2 regions of the Streptomyces sp. NPDC050560 genome follow, and region 2 is predicted to be linked to the other one. Evidence: riboswitches for the same ligand, from Rfam matches in the RefSeq annotation. Region 2 holds a riboswitch; the other holds the start of a gene.

Region 1 (8,578 bases), on a different contig from region 2:
GATGGCGCCCGCGATACCGGTGCCGAGCGCCACGAAGAGGAAGCGGTCGGCGCCCCGCCCCGCGCCCACCCGGCCCTCGGCGAGCCCGCCGGTGCGTACGTCGTGCCCGAGCGCCACCGGGACGCCCGCGAGCCGGGCGCTGAGCAGGTCGCGCAGCGGCAGGTCGCGCCAGCCGAGGTTCGCGGAGTAGACGGCGGTGCCGGTGGCCGCGTTCACCACGCCGGGGACCGCGACGCCCGCCGCGGCGGCCGGTTCGCCGTAGCGCTGCTCGCCGAGGCCGCGCAGCTCCTCGGCGAAGCCGAGGATCGCCGCCACCACGGCGTCCGTGCCGCGCTCGCGCCGGGTCGGCCGCCGCTCCTCGTACAGCAGGGAGCCGTCCGCCCCGGCCAGGGCGGCCTTCATCCCGGTGCCGCCCACGTCCAGGGCGATGACATGTCTCACCCACCCAGTTTGTCGCGCCGAGGGCGAGAGGTCTAGTCCAGTCCGGGTGGTGGTACCGGTTTCCCACATTCCGCCCGTACGGGGGCGGGGGCGCGGGAAGTGGTCAGCGGGCCGTACGGCGCCCGTGCGGGCATGGGCCCAGGGGTCCGTGAAGGCCGCGGGCGGGTACGGCGAGGGCGCGCGCGACGCCCCGGGCCCGGGGCGCACGGGGCGGCCGGTGTCCGGGCGGCGGCCCGTTCAGGCGTCCGCCGCCGCCCCTCCCAGCGCCGCGAGCAGGGCCACGACGCCCGCGGGTCCCGCCACCACCAGGTCGGCGCGGTGCGCCAGCTCCGTGACCTCCGCGCTGCCGCTGCACACCAGCAGGCCGGGCACGCCCTCCTCGCGCAGCGCCTCCACCGCGCCGAACGCCGGGAGGTCCCCCAGGTCGTCGCCCACGTAGAGGACCGACTCCGCGCCCGTCTCGCGCACGAACTCCCGCAGCGCGACGCCCTTGTCCATGCCGGGCGGGCGCAGTTCGAGCACCAGGCGGCCCGGCTCCACGACCAGGCCGTGCCGCGCGGCGAGCGCGCCGAGCGGGCGCCGCAGCGCCTCGAACGCCTCCCCGGGCGCGGCCGCCCGCCGGGTGTGCACCGCCACCGCGCCGCCCTTGTCCTCGACGGCCACGCCTGGCGGGTCCCCGGCCGCGGCGAGCACCGCGGGCAGCTCCGCGCGCACCGCGGCGACGCCCGGATGCGGCGGGGGGCTGCTGAGGGCGCCGGTGGCCGCGTCCCAGCGCTCGGCGCCGTAGTGCCCGAGCACGACCAGCCGGGCGAGCCCGGGCGCGCCCGCGAAGCCGCCGTGCCGCACCGCGACCTCGGCGGGCCTGCCGGTGATCACGGCAACGGCCCGCACCCGGGGCGCGAGCGCGGCGAGCGCGGGCAGCGCGTCCTGATGGGCGCGCGCCTGGTCGGGGTCCGGCACGATCGGCGCGAGCGTGCCGTCGAAGTCGAGGCCGACCACGGCGGCCGAGGGCCGGGCGAGCAGCGCGGCGAGGCCCGCCCGCCCCGCGGCGGTCGTGGGGGTCTGCGCGGGCGGCAGGCCCGCCTCCGGCACGCTCATCCGGCGTCGGGCCCGGCCGGCTCGCGGCGCGCCCTGTGCTCCGCGCGCACCCGTTGCAGCCGGTGCACCGTGACCGGGTCGTGCCGCTCGGCGTACGGGTCGTCGAGGAGCGCGTTCAGCAACTGGTAGTAGCGGACCGGGGTCATGCCGAGGTCCTCCCTGATCGCGCGCTCCTTGGCGCCAGGACCCGGCCACGAGCGCCGCTCGAAGGCGAGCACGGAGCGCTCCCGCTCGGCGAGGCCGGTCCGCGGGCCCGGCCCTGGCGGGGCGCCGTCGGAGCCCGCGGCGTCGCCGGTGCCGGGAGCCGTGCCGGGAGCCGTGTGGGGGGCCCTGGCCGTGTCCTGGGCACCGGCCGCGGCCGTGTCCCGCTCCTCCTCAGCCGCCATGGGAACCCGTCCCCGCGCCCGCCTCCGTGGCGCGCAGCGCGTCGAGCTGGTCGAGGAACCAGCGGGCCGGGGGCAGCGCGGTGGCCGCGGCGGCGAGCCGCTTGGTGCGCTCCGCGCGCTCGTCCTCCGGCAGCGAAAGCGCCTCGTGGAGCGCGTGCGCGGTGGCCGAGACGTCGTAGGGGTTCACCGTGATCGCGTCCTCGCCCATCTCCTCGTACGCGCCCGCCTCCCGGGAGAGCACGAGCGCGCACCCGGCGTCGGAGACCACCGGGACCTCCTTCGCGACCAGGTTCATCCCGTCCCTGATCGGGTTGACCAGGGCGGCGTCGGCGATCCGGTACGCGGCGAGCGAGCGCGCGAAGTCGTCCTTCACATGCAGGGCGACCGGTGTCCATCCTGGCGTGCCGTGGCGGGCGTTGACCCGGTCGGCGACGCGGGCGACCTCGGCGGTGTAGTCGCGGTAGACGGCGAGGTCCTGCCGGGAGGGGTAGGCCAGCGCCACGTGCACCACGCGCTCGCGCCACTCGGGATGCTCGTCGAGCAGCGCCTCGTACGCGAGCAGGCCCCGGACGATGTTCTTGGACAGCTCGGTGCGGTCCACCCGCACCAGCGCGCGGCGGGGGCGCCCGTCGGGCCCCGTGCCGATCTCCTCGCGCAGCGCGGCGATCCGCTCGTCGACGTCGGGCCGCCGGGAGCGCTCCCTGAGGAACTCCGGGTCGGCGCCGAGCCCGTGCACCCCCACCTCGGTGGCGCCAGGGCCGTCCGCGAAGCGCTCGCAGCATGCCGTGAACGCCGCAGCCCAGCGGTGCGTCAGGAAGCCGAGCCGGTCGGCGCCGAGCATGCCGCCGAGCACCTGGCGCGCGATGTCGTCGGGCAGCATCGCGAAGTACTCGGGCGGCGCCCATGGCGTGTGCGAGAAGTGCCCGATGCGCAGGTCGCGGCGGAGTCCGCGGAGCATCCCCGGCACCAGCGTCAGGTGGTAGTCCTGCACCAGCACCGCGGCCCCGTCCGCCGCGTCCTCGGCCAGTGCCTCGGCGAAGGCGCGGTTGTACGCCTCGTACGAGGCCCACTGGCGGCGGAACTCCGCGTCGAAGACCGGTTCCAGCGGGGTCTGGTACAGCAGGTGGTGGACGAACCAGAGCACCGAGTTCGCGATGCCGTTGTAGGCGTCCTTGTGCACGTCTTCCGGGATGCCGAGCATCCGCACCCGCTGGCCGCCCGAGTCCGCCGGGTCGAGCAGGCCGCCGCCGCGCCGCACCGCCTCACGGTCGCCCTCGCCGAGCGCGGCGCACACCCAGAGCGCGTCCGCGTCAGGACCGATCGCAGAGAGGCCCGAGACGAGACCGCCGCCGCCGCGCCTGGCCTGGAGCGATCCCTCCCTGAGCGCGTACGAGACCGGGCCGCGGTTGGACGCGACGAGGACCTGAGCACGCTGCTGTGACGCCATACGGCGAACCCTAGCCACCCCGCCCCGCACTCAAACGCATGCGCGACTACACGGCTTGAACGCACCACGGGGCTCACCCGTTCACGCGTTGACATAGCGACCGCTATCCCAATTGACATAGTGGGCATTATCTGAATAGCATCCATTACATGGATAGTGAACGCGATCGACGGGCCGCCGTGGAGGAGGCCCGCGCCGAGGATGCGGGGAAGCGGCCCCCCAGGCGGCTCACCCGCGCCGAGCAGAAGGCGCGCACCAGAGCCCTGCTGCTGGACGCGACGGCGCGCACCTTCGCCCGCAAGGGCTTCGCCGGCTCGTCGGTGGAGGAGATCGCGGAGTCGGCCGGCTACTCGGTCGGCGCCGTGTACTCGAACTTCGGCAGCAAGGAGGAGATGTTCGTCGAGCTGATCAGGGCGCGGGCCAGTGACCAGCTCGACCGCAGCAACCTGATCATGGGCGCCGTCGACGTCAGCGTCGAGGAGCGGATGCGCACCCTCGGCGGACTGCTGGAGCGCGCCACCGAGGGCGACCGCGAGTTCGCGCTGCTCCAGGTCGAGTTCTGGCTGTACGCGGTGCGCAACCCGCAGACCATGGACACCTTCGCGGAGGCCATGCGGGAGCCGCAGGACCGGCTCGTCAAGTCGATGGAGCAGGGCCTCGCCAGAATCAACCGCCAGGGCGCGGTCGACGCCGAGCGGTTGGCCACGATCGTCCTCGCGCTGTTCCACGGCATGGTGCGGCAGCGGCTGCTCGACCCGGAGACCGTCCCCTTCGACCTGCTCGGGCAGGCGGTGCGCTGGATGTTCGCGGGCGTCGCGGCGACGACGCCCGCTCCCGAGCGGCAGGAAGACCCCGGCGGTCAGGGCGGCCGAGGCGATCAGGAACACCAGGAACACCAGGAACACCAGGGCGACCAGGACGACCAGGAAGGCCAGGGGGAGACGGAATGAATCGCGACGCGAGGTCTACGGAATCGGTGGGGGACATGGGAGCGAACAGGGGACAGGCCGGGGGCGCGGACGTGCTGACCGACCCCAGGGCGGTACGGCGGATATATCTGATCGTCGGCCTGGTCATGGGCGCCCTCTGGGTGTGGCACAAGGGCGAGCCGCTGTGGGAGCACGCGCTGAAGCTGCTGGTGCTGCTGTTCGTCGTGGCGCCGCTCGTGCTCGGCAGGATGCGCCGCAAGCACCCGCCGGTGCCGGGGCAGCTCACGCTGGCGTACCCGCGCCTCGTCGTCGCCAAGCTCGTGCTGCTCGTGGTGACCCTGGCCGCCTCCGCGCTGCTGCGCGACAAGGTGGACAACGCGGACCTGGTGGTCGCGGTCGGCATGGCCGTGGTCATCGCCGTCGGGGGCCCGCTGATCCACCCCCGCCTGCTGGTCAGGGCGGAGTAGGGGGCTCGCGCGCCGGCGCGCCGCAAGGGGCGCGCCGGGCGCCCCCGCCAGGTCTACCCGACCCCCGACCCCTCGGCCCCCCGCGCGGCGTACTCGCCGACGGTCAGCATGGGGGGCCGCTCCTGTGTGTCCACCGGGTAGGAGCGGGGCGCGAAGCGCCCCTCCTCCCTGACGAACTGCGTCATCTCGGGCCGCACCAGATGGCCCCTGGCCAGCCGCACCTGCGCGGTCCTGTAGATCGCGGCGGCCATCCTGCCGAGCGCCTGGCTGTCCTGGTGCCTGTGCCTGCGCACCCCGACGTCGACCTGTGCCAGCGCGTCGAGCCCGACCGTGTGCAGCGCGTCCACGAGCAGCCCCAGCTCGACGCCGTACCCGACGGGAAACGGCAGGCGTTCGAGAAGTGAACGCCGGGCGGCGTACTCGCCGCCGAGCGGCTGTACGAAACCGGCCAGCAGCGGCCAGTGCATGTTCAGCAGCGGCCTCGCCACCAGCTCCGTCACCCGGCCGCCCTGTCCTGGCTCCGAGCCGAGCGGGCGGTCGTATACCGCCTTCACGAACTGCACCCCGGGGTCGGTCAGCAGCGGCCCGACGATGCCGGAGACGAAGTCGGCGGAGAACTCGCGCAGGTCCGCGTCCACGAAGCAGACGATGTCGCCCCCGGTGACCAGCAGCGAGCGCCACAGCACCTCGCCCTTGCCCGGCACGGCGGGCAGCGCGGGCAGGATGCCGTCCCGGTGCACCACCCGCGCGCCCGCGCGCGCCGCCACCCGCGCCGTACGGTCCCTGGAGCCCGAGTCGACCACCACAAGCTCGTCGACCAGGCCGCCGGGACCCATCAGCTCCCGGCGCACGGTCCGCACGATCGCGCCCACGGTCGCCTCCTCGTCGAGCGCGGGCAGCACCACGCTGACCGTGCTGCCCGCGGCCCGCTTGGCCGCCGCGAGCCGCGCGGGCGACAGGTCGCCTGCCACCCAGGAGCGTCGGTCCAGCCAGCGCTCGACTTCTTCCAGCACGGTTCGCGCACTCCTCACGTCTCGTCGCGCCCCCGCGCGCACGGCGCCCTGCCCGGCGGCCGGAACCGGCACACTGTGACCCATCTCGCGGTGCGGACGGCTATCTCAACACTCGGGGCCTTCGGTTACAGTCTTGAACAACGCGGATGGCCTCCGTATGTCGGGGGCGTCCTGATAGCTGACAAACGCCCGGGAAACTTCTCGTCTCCCGGTGCCATACCGCTCATCCAGAGGGGCAGAGGGATACGGCCCGTTGAAGCCCCGGCAACCCTCCAGCCGGTCTCGCGTTCCACGTCGGTCTCGACGCGGCGAGGCTCCCGGCTAGGGAAGGTGCCAATTCCGTCTCGTGGCGAGATGCGTCACGGGAAAGATGAGGAGAGAGGGCCTCGCCATCATGGCTGCGCAGTCCGACGCCAGCACACCACCCGCCGCCACCGCCGCGGACATCCCCGGGACCGTCGACCTCGGCCCCGCCGTCGCGCTCTCCTGCCGCGAGTGCGGCGAGCGCGTGCCGCTCGGCCCCGTCTTCGCCTGTCAGAGCTGTTTCGGCCCCCTCGAAGTCGCCTACGACCTGCCGCTCGGCGACCCCGAGGCGCTCCGCAAGCGCATCGAGGCGGGCCCCGCCAGCCTCTGGCGCTACGCACCGCTGCTGCCGGTGCCCGCCGACGTCGCGGACAAGCCCAACCTCAACCCCGGCTGGACCCGGCTCGTCAAGGCCGACAGGCTCGCCGCCGAGATCGGCATCACCGGCGGGCTGTACGTGAAGGACGACTCGGGCAACCCCACCCACTCCTTCAAGGACCGCGTGGTCGCCCAGGCCGTCGAGGCCGCCCGCGCCTTCGGCTTCACCACGCTCTCCTGCTCCTCCACCGGCAACCTCGCGGGCGCCGTCGGCGCCGCCGCGGCCCGGGCCGGCTTCCGCTCCTGCGTGTTCATCCCGCACGACCTGGAGCAGGGCAAGATCGTCATGGCCGCCGTCTACGGCGGGGAACTCGTCGCCATCGAGGGCACGTACGACGACGTGAACCGCTTCTGCTCCGAGCTGATCGGCGACCCGCTCGGCGAGGGCTGGGGATTCACCAACGTCAACCTCCGCCCGTACTACGCGGAGGGCTCCAAGACCCTCGCCTACGAGGTCTGCGAGCAGCTCGGCTGGCGGCTGCCCGACCAGCTCGTCATCCCCATCGCCTCCGGCTCCCAGCTCACCAAGGTCGACAAGGGGCTCAGGGAACTGATCAAGCTCGGCCTCGTCGAGGACAAGCCGTACAAGATCTTCGGCGCCCAGGCCGAGGGCTGCTCCCCGGTATCCACCGCCTTCAAGGCCGGGCACGACGTGGTGCGCCCGCAGAAGCCCGACACGATCGCCAAGTCCCTCGCCATCGGCAACCCCGCCGACGGCCCCTACGTCCTGGACATCGCCCGCCGCACCGGCGGCGCCGTGGAGGACGTCACCGACGCCGAGGTCGTCGACGCGATCAAGCTGCTCGCCCGCACCGAGGGCGTCTTCACCGAGACCGCGGGCGGCGTGACCGTCGGCGTCACCAGGAAGCTCGTCGCCGCGGGCGTCCTCGACCCGGAGCTGACGACCGTGGTCCTCAACACCGGGGACGGCCTGAAGACCCTCGACGCCGTGGCCCCGACCACGGGACCCACCGCCACCATCCGCCCGAGCCTCGACGCGTTCAGGGCGGCTGGACTCGTCGGCTGAGCACCGCAGTTCCCCCCCCGTATGTCCCAGGAAGGTCTATCGCCATGAGTGTCAACGTCCGCATCCCCACCATCCTGCGCACCTACACCGGCGGCCAGGCCGAGGTCCCCGCGCAGGGCGCCACCCTCTCCGAGGTCATCGCCGACCTGGAGGCCAACCACACCGGCATCGCCGCCCGCGTCCTCGACGACGAGGGGAAGCTGCGCCGGTTCGTGAACGTGTACGTCAACGACGACGACGTCCGCTTCGAGCAGGGCCTCGAAACCCCCACCCCGGACGGCGCCGGCATCTCGATCATCCCCGCGGTCGCCGGAGGCTGAGAGCCCCGCAGGTGTGCACCGCCCCCGGAACCGCCGGGTCTACGGCCGCGGTTGCGGGGGCGGCGGCGTCATCGGCGGGGGGACGGCGGGGTGTTCGCGGACGGGGGGCGGGGGGGCGGCGGGCCGTGGTGTCCGCGGCCCACGGCCGGACCGGAAAACGACCGGCGGCGCGCCTGACACGCCCCCCGAGGGCGAAACGGAAGGTGCAATTCTCTATGGTTGAAGGCGGTAAGGTTGGGGAACGCGCGGCATCGGACCCCGGAGACCGCGTACTGAGCGCTGTTGTGTGACGACAGAAAACAGCCAAAGTGCCTCGCCTTTTTAAGCCGTTTATGGCTTTTGCCGGGCCCGACTTGCCCCTAATTTTCACTATTTCTCCCGGTACTTCCGATCAGTGCTGCCCAGATTTCTCGTCCGATTGACCTGTTGCAGACGGCAGTTGGACAGATACATTCAGCCGCGGTCGACGCGTTCCGGCGCACACCCCCAACCGTTGGGGCGTGAGGTCTGACCCGGGTCCGCGAAGTGCGGTCCTGCGCAAGGGCCAGTAATAGGGGAGTTAGGCATGGCTCAGGGCACCGTCAAGTGGTTCAACGCGGAGAAGGGGTACGGCTTCATCGCGGTCGACGGTGGTGCGGATGTTTTCGTCCACTACAGCGCGATCCAGATGGACGGTTACCGCACCCTGGAAGAAGGCCAGCGGGTCGAGTTCGAGATCTCGCAGGGCCAGAAGGGGCCGCAGGCCGATATGGTCCGTGTGGCTGGTTGA
Region 2 (8,578 bases):
TTAAGAGTCAACAGCAAACAGACAAAAGGGAGTCGGGGGCTCCGGGAACGGAGCGGCGCTCAGCCGTGCGACAGCCGCTTCAGCAGCACCGCGGACGCGACGGGGCGCGCGCCCGCCTTCGCCACGCCGTCCGCGACCTCACGGTCGGTCGACACCACGATCACCGGGCGGCCCGGCGGCTCGGCCCGCACCAACTGCCTGATCAGCTCGTCCGCGGTGACCCCGGGCTTCGAGAACAGCACCCGTACCCCGCGCGGCGGCGCGAGCAGCACGGGCGCCGCAAGCTCCGCGCCGTCGAACACACAGGTGACCTCGGCGCCCGTCTGTACCGCGAGGAGCGAGAGCGCGCCGAGCAGCCGCAGCCGCTGCTTGTCCAGCGGCATCTGCGGATAGCCGGTCTTGGTCACGTTGTAGCCGTCGACGACCAGATGGGCCTGGGGCAGTGCCAACAACTGGTCGAGAATGGCCGGATCGTGCTCCGACAGGGCGCGTGCGGCGATGTCCTTCGGCGTCATACGCCCCGGCTCCACCGCGTCCACGGTCTGCGCGGGCAGCGTCGACACCGGCGGCAGCGCCAGCTCCCTGCGCAGCCCCTGGGCGGCGCCGAGCAGGGTGTCGAGCAGCAGCCGCACCCGCATGTCCTCCATGCTGCGGCCCTCGCGCGCGGCCCGCCTCGCGGCTTCGAGCGCCGCCTCCGCCTCCCCCAGGCGCGCCTTGAGCCGCCTGGTCTCGCTCTCGGCGGCGGACAGTTGGGACTGGCTCTCGGTGCGCGCCGCCTCCGTCTCCAGACGGGCCTTGCGCACGGCGGCCTCGCCGCGCCTGATGTCGCTGAGCGCGGCGCGCAGCTTGCGGTGCAGCGCCTCGCCCTCCCTGCGGGCCGCGTCAAGCTCCTCGCGCAGCGCCTCCGACTGCCGCCGCGCGCCCTCCCTGGCCTCGGCCAGCTCCTCGCGCAACTGCCGCAGTTCGGCGCGGGTGCGGTCGTCGGCGCGCTCCGCGTCGGCACGCTGCACCTCCTCGCCCGCCGCCGTGACCAACTTCACCCAGCCGGTGGGCCGCAGCACATACGCCGCGGCGGCCACCTCAAGGGGGTCGGCCGCCGGGGGCGGGGTGCCGGAGTCCAGGGCCCCGCACAGCTCGGGCTCGGCCTCCCGCAGCCGCTCCGCGATGCGCTGCCTGAACAGCGGCTCGCTCTCGACCGCCGACGCCATCGCGTTCCCCGCGAACTTCGCCCGCCTGCTCGGCGTGAAGCGCGCGTACTGCCGGAGCTGGGTGGGCAGTTCGGCGACCGTGAGCCCGCCGAAGCCGTCGGATACGATCCGCACGACCCTGCGGCGCACACCCTCGGGCAGCGGGCGGTCGAGCACCTCAGCGGTGCCGTCGTCCGGCTCCCCGCCTGCGCTCTCCACCATCCGTCACCCCACTTGCTCAGTGGCGCCGCTCCCGGGGGAGACGGCACCGCGCGTCTTCACGGAACAGGTCCACCGCGGACCGGCTCCCGGCCGCCCCGTCGCCGCGCCTTCCGTACGGCGCTTCGCGACGATGGTCTCATCGGCCGCCCTTCGCTCTGCTGTTCTCTCTCCGCTCGCGGCCGCGCCGCCCCGAGCGCCACCCGGGCGCGGACGGCGCACGCCGTGGTGAGACCATACGCACGGCGCACGCCTCCCGGGTTTCCCGTGTTCGGATGTTTACTCGGCACACCGCGGCGCGGGCCGCCGTGGGCCGTCTCCGGTTGCACGGCGCGTTCGGCTCGTAACCCTACGGCCTTACCCGCGGCCCGCGCTCGGGTGCGGCGCACGGCGAGGCGCGGCGCCGCGGCGGTCCCGCTGCGCCATGATCGGTCCGTGATCGGCAGGGGACGCGGCCGCGAGGGCCTGGTGACCGGCGCGCTCATGCTGGGCTGTGTCCTGGCGTTCGTGCTCGGCCCCGCCACGGGCTTCGGGCACGGCGACGCGGCGGCCAGGGACCTCGCGGCGCACGCGTACTACGACCACTGGGGCGTCGTCCCCGCCCGGCTGCTGCACGGCCCCGTGCGCGGCGCCTGGACCCTGGTCACCGCCCTGTTCGTGCACGGCGGCTGGCCGCACCTGCTCGGCAACATGCTCTTCCTGTACGTCTTCGGCGCCCTGGTCGAGGAGCGCCTCGGCCGGCTGCACTACGCGCTGTTCTACGTGGCCGCCGGCGCGCTGGCGCTGCTGGGGTACGCCCTGGCGAACGGCGGCTCGCAGCAGGCGCTCGTGGGCGCCTCCGGGGCGATCTCGGCGGTGCTCGGGGCGTTCCTGCGGCTCTTCCCCGGCGCCCGGGTCACCAGCCTCTTCCCGTTCCTGTTCTTCCTGCCGCTGCGGTTTCCGGCCTGGGTGGTGCTGCCGTTCTGGCTGGCGTTGCAGTGGCTCGCGGCCCGGGGCGCGGACGGCGCCGCGGGCGCCGGAGGGGTGGCCTACCTGGCCCATCTGATCGGCTTCGCGCTGGGCTTCGGGTACGCGTGGACCGTGTACGGGCGCGGCGCCGGACGCCGTGCGGGCGGATACAGTGGTACGCCAGCCAGGGCGAGCGAGGGAGACAGCGCACCGTGATCACCGCGATCGTGCTCATCAAGACCAGCGTGGACCGCATCCCGGAGATCGCCGAGTCGATCGCCGCGCTGGACAGCGTCAGCGAGGTGTTCTCCGTGACCGGCACCTACGACCTGATCGCGATGGTGCGGGTGGCGGCCCACGACGAACTCGCCGACATCATCCCGGGCCGGATCAGCAAGATCCCCGGCGTGGTCGCCACCGACACCCACGTGTCGTTTCGCGCGTACTCCCAGCACGACCTGGAGGCCGCGTTCTCCATCGGCCTCGACTCCTGACCCGGCGCAGGCTCAGCCGCAGCCGCGCGCCGGGGCACGCTCAGCCGCGGCCGCGCGCCGGGCGCCAGTGCCCGTCCTCGACCACGTAGTCGAGCCGCGCCCCGCGCCGCACCAGCTCCCCCACGGCCCGTACGAAGCGCTGCACGTGCTCGTCCGGCGTCCCCACGCCGAAGCTGACCCGTACCGCCCCCGAGGGCGCGTCGCCGCCGCACTCCCCAGCCGCGCCGTCCACCAGCGCCCTGACCAGCGGGTGGGCGCAGAAGAGGCCGTCGCGCACCCCGATGCCGTACTCGGCGGAGAGCGCCGCGGCGAGCCTGCCGCCGCTCCAGCCCGCGACCACGAACGACAGCACGCCCACCCGGGGCGCACCGGGTCCGAACAGCGAGAGCACCCGCACCCCCGGCACCGCCGCGAGCCCGTCGGCGACCCTGCGGACCAGGGCGTCCTCGCGCTCGGCCAGCGCGTCGAAGCCGGCCTCGGTGAGGGCGGTGCAGGCGGAGGCGATGGCGTGGGCGCCGATGACGTTGGGCGAGCCCGCCTCGTGCCGGGCGGCCCCGTCGTGCCAGACCACGTCGAGGCCGCCGCCGCCCTCGCGGGTGACGACCTGCCGTGAGGCGCCGCCGCCCGCCAGGTACGGCTCGGCCTCGGCGAGCCAGTCGGCGCGCCCGGCGAGCACCCCCGAGCCGAAGGGCGCGTACAGCTTGTGGCCCGAGAAGGCGACCCAGTCCACGTCGAGCGCGGTGATGTCCACGGCGCGGTGCGGGGCGAGCTGGGCGGCGTCGAGGACGATCCGCGCCCCGTGCGCGTGCGCCACCGACGCCAGCGCCGAGACCGGCCACAGCTCGCCGGTGACGTTGGAGGCGCCGGTGACGCAGACCAGCGCGGGCCGCGTCCTGTCCCGGTCGGCCAGCGCCTCGTCGAGGGTGCGCACCGCCTGCTCGTGGCTGCGGGGCGCGGGCAGGCAGACGGTGCCGTGGCCGCGCCAGGGCAGCAGCGCCGCGTGATGCTCGGTCTCGAAGACGAAGACCTGGCAGCCGCGCGGGAGCGCGCCCGCGAGGAGGTTGAGCGAGTCGGTGGTGGAGCGGGTGAAGACGACCTGGTCGCCGGGGCGGCAGCCGAGGAAGCGGGCGACGGTGGCGCGGGCGTCCTCGAAGAGCCGGGTGGAGAGCTGCGAGAGGTGGCCCGCGCCGCGGTGCACGCTGCCGTAGTACGGGGCGTAGGCGGCGACGTCGTCCCAGACGCGGCGCAGCGCGGGGGCGCTCGCGGCGTAGTCGAGGGCGGCGTAGGTGGTCTCACCGCCGGTGGCGAGCGGGACGCGGACGTCGTGGCCGAGGACTGCGAGCGGGAGCAGCGGCGCGAGGGCACGGGCGGGGGCGACGGGGGCGGCGGTGGACACGGATGTACCTCTCCTGGGGCCAAGGACCCCTGGGGGGTCCGCGCTTGCCGCGTCACCTTGCTGTGAGGCGGCCTGGTCTTCACCCGGGGGCACCCCGCCACGGACGGAGGGTTGCCGGACAGCGGGCCGGGGCCGTGTCGCTGTCACTCTTGACCTGCCGAAAAGTATGCCAGGTTCCCGCGGCGGCTTGGCAAGCGGTTCCCACATACCGGACTCATGGCGCGGGCGAGGGGGGCGCACGCGCCCACCCGGCACCGGGGCCGTGGCACGCGCCACGGCCCCTGGAGCTAGGGCGTGTCGTTTGGATCTTCGTGGACCAGGGTGCGGCGTCAGATGCTGGGGGTACCTCCCACGCCCTTCGGGCTGTGGGGGAGCATCGCAAGGCGGAGGATCGTCCTCGTACTGGGCGTACGTGGACGGTCCGACAACGCGGCGAGGTGCCGTAGCTGGCGTCGCGCCCCCGCGAAGATCCGAACGACACGACCTAGTTGGTGGCGGCCACCCACCGTTCGAGGCAGCGCCGCGCCGCGCCGCTGTCGACCGACTCGGCGGCGCGCTCCATGCCCGCCCTGATCTGGTCCTCAAGGGAGGCGGCCGTGGGGGCGAGGGCGACCAGGGCGGCCGCCGAGTTGAGGAGGACCGCGTCGCGCACGGGCCCGCGCTCGCCCGCGAGCAGCCGCCGTGCCACGTCCGCGTTGTACGAGGCGTCGCCACCGGCCAGCGCCTCCACGGGAACCAGGTCGAGCCCCACGTCACGGGGGTCGAAGGAGGTCTCGGCGACGGCGCCGTCCCTTATCACCCAGACCCGGGAGGTGGCGGTGGTGGTCAGCTCGTCCAGGCCGTCGTCGCCGCGGAAGACCAGCGCGGAGCAGCCGCGGGCCGCGAGCACCTGCGCCACGATGGGCGCCACCCGGGCGTCCGCGACACCGGTGGCCTGCGCCTCGACCTTGGCCGGGTTGGTCAGCGGGCCGAGGAAGTTGAACACGGTGCGGATGCCGAGCCCGGCGCGCGCGGCGGCGACATGGCGCAGCGCGGGGTGGAACTTCACGGCGAAGCAGAAGGTGATCCCCGCCTCCTCCGCCACCCGCGGCACCCGGGCGAGCGGCAGCTCCAGGTTGACGCCCAGCTTGCCGAGCACGTCGGAGGCGCCGCTGAGGGAGGAGGCGGCGCGGTTGCCGTGCTTGACGACCTTGGCGCCGGTGCCCGCGACCACGATGGCCGACATGGTGGAGATGTTGACCGTGTGGGCGCCGTCGCCCCCGGTGCCGACGATGTCCACGGTGGGTCCGGGGACCTCGATGACGTGGGCGTGCTCGTACATGGCGCGGACGAGTCCCGTGATCTCTGTCACGGTCTCGCCCTTGGCGCGCAGCGCGACCGCGAACCCGGCGATCTCCACGTCGGTCGCCTCGCCGCGCATGATCCGGTCCATGGCCCAGGCGGCGGTGTCGACGTCCAGGTCGTGGCCGTCCAGCAGCTCGTTCAGCACCAGCGGCCAGGACGGGCCCGCCGCGGTGCCGCCTCCAGCGGGTGTCACAGCGCTCATCTGCCGCTCCTGATGCCGTACGGGTGGGGAGGGTCCCCTGGTGCCACCCTATCCAGCCCCGGCACGCGGAAGGGCCCCGTCCGCTGTCACGGCGGACGGGGCCCTGCGGTCGCGGCGGAGGGCGGTCAGTGGTGGCCGTGGCCGCTGGTGATCTCCTGGTACTCCTCGGCGGTCGGCTTGGGGATCTGGTTCCCCTCGCCGTAGTAGCCCTTGGAGAGCCTGGAGCGCACCCGGGTGCCGCGCGAGACCTGCCGCTCGACCCCGTTGTCGTCGACGCCGGAGCCGACATCGAGGGGCTTGTACTGCTCGTGCGCGGTGAGGGTGTGCAGCTCGTCCGCGTCCAGCGGCTCGTGGACCTCGATGAACTCACCGTGCGGCAGCCGCTTGATGATGCCGGACTCGCGCCCGTGCAGCACCTTGTCGCGGTCGCGGCGCTGGAGGCCGAGGCAGATCCGCTTGGTGATCAGGAACGTGACGACCGGCGCCACGAAGAAGGCGATCCGCACGAACCAGGTGATCGAGTTGATCGACAGGTGGAAGTGCGTGGCCCACAGGTCGTTGCCGCCGCCGATCATCAGCACGAAGTACCAGGTGATCCAGGCGACGCCAAATGCGGTGCGGGTCGGCACGTTCCGCGGCCGGTCCAGGATGTGGTGCTCGCGCTTGTCCCCGGTGACCCAGGACTCGATGAACGGGTACACCGCGATCGCGGTGAGCACCACCGGCAGCAGGAGCAGCGGGATGAACACCCCGAGGACGAGGGTGTGCCCCGCGACGTTGATCTCCCAGCCCGGCATGGCGCGGATCAGCCCCTCGGCCATGCCCATGTACCAGTCGGGCTGGGCGCCCGTGGAGACCTGGTCGGGCTTGTAGGGGCCGATGGACCAGATCGGGTTGATCGAGGCGATCGCCGCGAGGATCGCGATGACACCGAAGACCAGGAAGAAGAAGCCGCCCGCCTTGGCCATGTAGACCGGCATCAGCGGCATGCCGACGACGTTCTTGTTGGTCCTGCCCGCGCCCGCGAACTGGGTGTGCTTGTGGTAGAAGACCAGGATCAGGTGGCCCACCACCAGGCCGAGCATGATGCCGGGCAGCAGCAGGATGTGGACCGAGTAGAACCGGGCCACGAAGTCGCCGCCGGGGAACTCCCCGCCGAAGAGGAAGAACGACAGGTACGTGCCGACGATCGGCACGGACAGGATCGCGCCCTCCATGAAGCGGACGCCCGTGCCGGACAGCAGGTCGTCGGGGAGCGAGTAGCCGGTGAACCCGGTGAACATGCCGAGCACGAACAGCAGGAAGCCGAACAGCCAGTTGACCTCGCGCGGCTTGCGGAAGGCGCCCGTGAAGAAGACACGCATCATGTGCACGAACATGCCGGCGAGGAAGACCAGCGCCGCCCAGTGGTGGATCTGCCGGATGAGCAGACCGCCGCGGACCTCGAAGCTGATGTGCAGGGTGGAGTTGAACGCCTCCGACATCATCTGGCCCTGCAACGGGAGGTAACTGCCGTGGTACTCCACCTCGTTCATCGACGGGTGGAAGAACAGCGTCAGGTACACACCCGTGAGGATGATGATGATGAAGCTGTAGAGGCAGACCTCGCCCAGCATGAAGGACCAGTGGTCCGGGAAGATCTTGCGGAGGTTGGCCTTGGCCAGGGAGTAGATCCCGAGGCGGCCGTCCGCCCAGTCCGCGATCTTCTCCCCGGCGGGTGCCTGGCGCCGGTCGGCGTCGGTGGAAGTGGTACTCGTCGCACTCATCGTCATCCACGCTCCCAGAAGGCAGGACCGACGGGCTCCTGGAAGTCGTCGAGGGCTTCCAGGTATCCGTCACTGTTCACGCCGATCCGCAACTGCGGCAGTGCGTGACCGGCCGGGCCGAAGATCACCTTGGCGCCGTCCGCGAGGTCGAACGTCGACTGGTGGCAGGGGCAGAGCACGTGGTGGGTCTGCTGCTCGTACAGCGAGATCGGGCAGCCGACGTGGGTGCAGATCTTGGAGTACGCGACGATGCCCTCGTGCGACCAGTCCAGCTCGCGCTTGTCCTTGATGTCGCCGGGCTGCAACCTGACGATCATGAGCGCCGCCTTGGCGATCTGCTCCTGGTAGTCCTCCTGCTTCTCCTCAAGGCCCTCGGGCTTGGCGAAGGTCAGGGAGCCGACGGTGACGTCGGAGGGCCGCAGCGGCTGGTCGGTGTTCATGTTGACGAGCAGCTTGCCGCGCTTCCACTGGGTGTGGCGCAGCTTGTCCTCGGGGAGCAGGCCGAGGTCGCGCAGCAGGACGAGGCCGGAGAGCGGCACGAGCGCCAGGGCGCCGAACAGGGTGGTGCGGATCAGCGGCCTGCGGCCGAACGCGGAATCCTTGGCGCCCTGCTTGAAGTCGGCGACGACCTTCGACTTCACCTCGGGCTCCGCCTCGATGGCGTGCCGCTCGTCGGCGATCTCGGCGTCCGACATCAGGGTGCGCGCCCAGTGCACGGCGCCCGCGCCGATGCTGAACAGGGCGATGCCCAGGGTGAGGCCCAGGGTGAAGTTCAGCGCGCTGAGGTGGCCGATCGGGAAGACGTAGATCGACTTGTCGGGGTCGATGGCGACGTAGGCCGCGATGAAGCCGACGGTGCACAGCATGGACAGCGTGAACAGCAGCGCGACCAGGCGCTCCGAGCGCTTCGCGGCCTGTTCGTCGATGTCCTGGACGCGGTGCTCGTGCGGCGGCAGGCCGGGGTCGGCGAAGGGGTCCTTGTCGCCGCCCCTGGCGAGGGCGCCGTGCTCGCCCCCGGCGTC

Evidence for each region. A riboswitch is a leader RNA that binds a small molecule or an ion and turns the genes downstream of it on or off. The one in region 2 is predicted to bind S-adenosylmethionine.
Region 1: another riboswitch for S-adenosylmethionine. It lies ahead of thrC (threonine synthase); the one in region 2 lies ahead of ACIBIW_RS15950 (aminotransferase class V-fold PLP-dependent enzyme).

What each region holds. Positions count from the first base shown of each region.
Region 1 covers NZ_JBITGT010000008.1:181,163-189,740, forward strand. The annotation lists gene ACIBIW_RS20150 (ROK family protein) at 1-441, opposite strand, end outside; gene otsB (trehalose-phosphatase) at 679-1,539, opposite strand; gene ACIBIW_RS20160 (DUF3263 domain-containing protein) at 1,536-1,925, opposite strand; gene ACIBIW_RS20165 (trehalose-6-phosphate synthase) at 1,915-3,372, opposite strand; gene ACIBIW_RS20170 (TetR/AcrR family transcriptional regulator) at 3,522-4,322, shown strand; gene ACIBIW_RS20175 (hypothetical protein) at 4,358-4,768, shown strand; gene ACIBIW_RS20180 (glucosyl-3-phosphoglycerate synthase) at 4,822-5,781, opposite strand; SAM riboswitch class I at 6,002-6,158, shown strand; gene thrC (threonine synthase) at 6,176-7,489, shown strand; gene ACIBIW_RS20190 (MoaD/ThiS family protein) at 7,534-7,809, shown strand; gene ACIBIW_RS20195 (cold-shock protein) at 8,375-8,578, shown strand.
Region 2 covers NZ_JBITGT010000006.1:271,906-280,483, forward strand. The annotation lists gene ACIBIW_RS15935 (NYN domain-containing protein) at 60-1,409, opposite strand; gene ACIBIW_RS15940 (rhomboid family intramembrane serine protease) at 1,890-2,570, shown strand; gene ACIBIW_RS15945 (Lrp/AsnC family transcriptional regulator) at 2,567-2,848, shown strand; gene ACIBIW_RS15950 (aminotransferase class V-fold PLP-dependent enzyme) at 2,889-4,244, opposite strand; SAM riboswitch class IV at 4,280-4,399, opposite strand; gene trpD (anthranilate phosphoribosyltransferase) at 4,729-5,790, opposite strand; gene ACIBIW_RS15960 (cytochrome bc complex cytochrome b subunit) at 5,916-7,556, opposite strand; gene ACIBIW_RS15965 (Rieske 2Fe-2S domain-containing protein) at 7,559-8,578, opposite strand, start outside.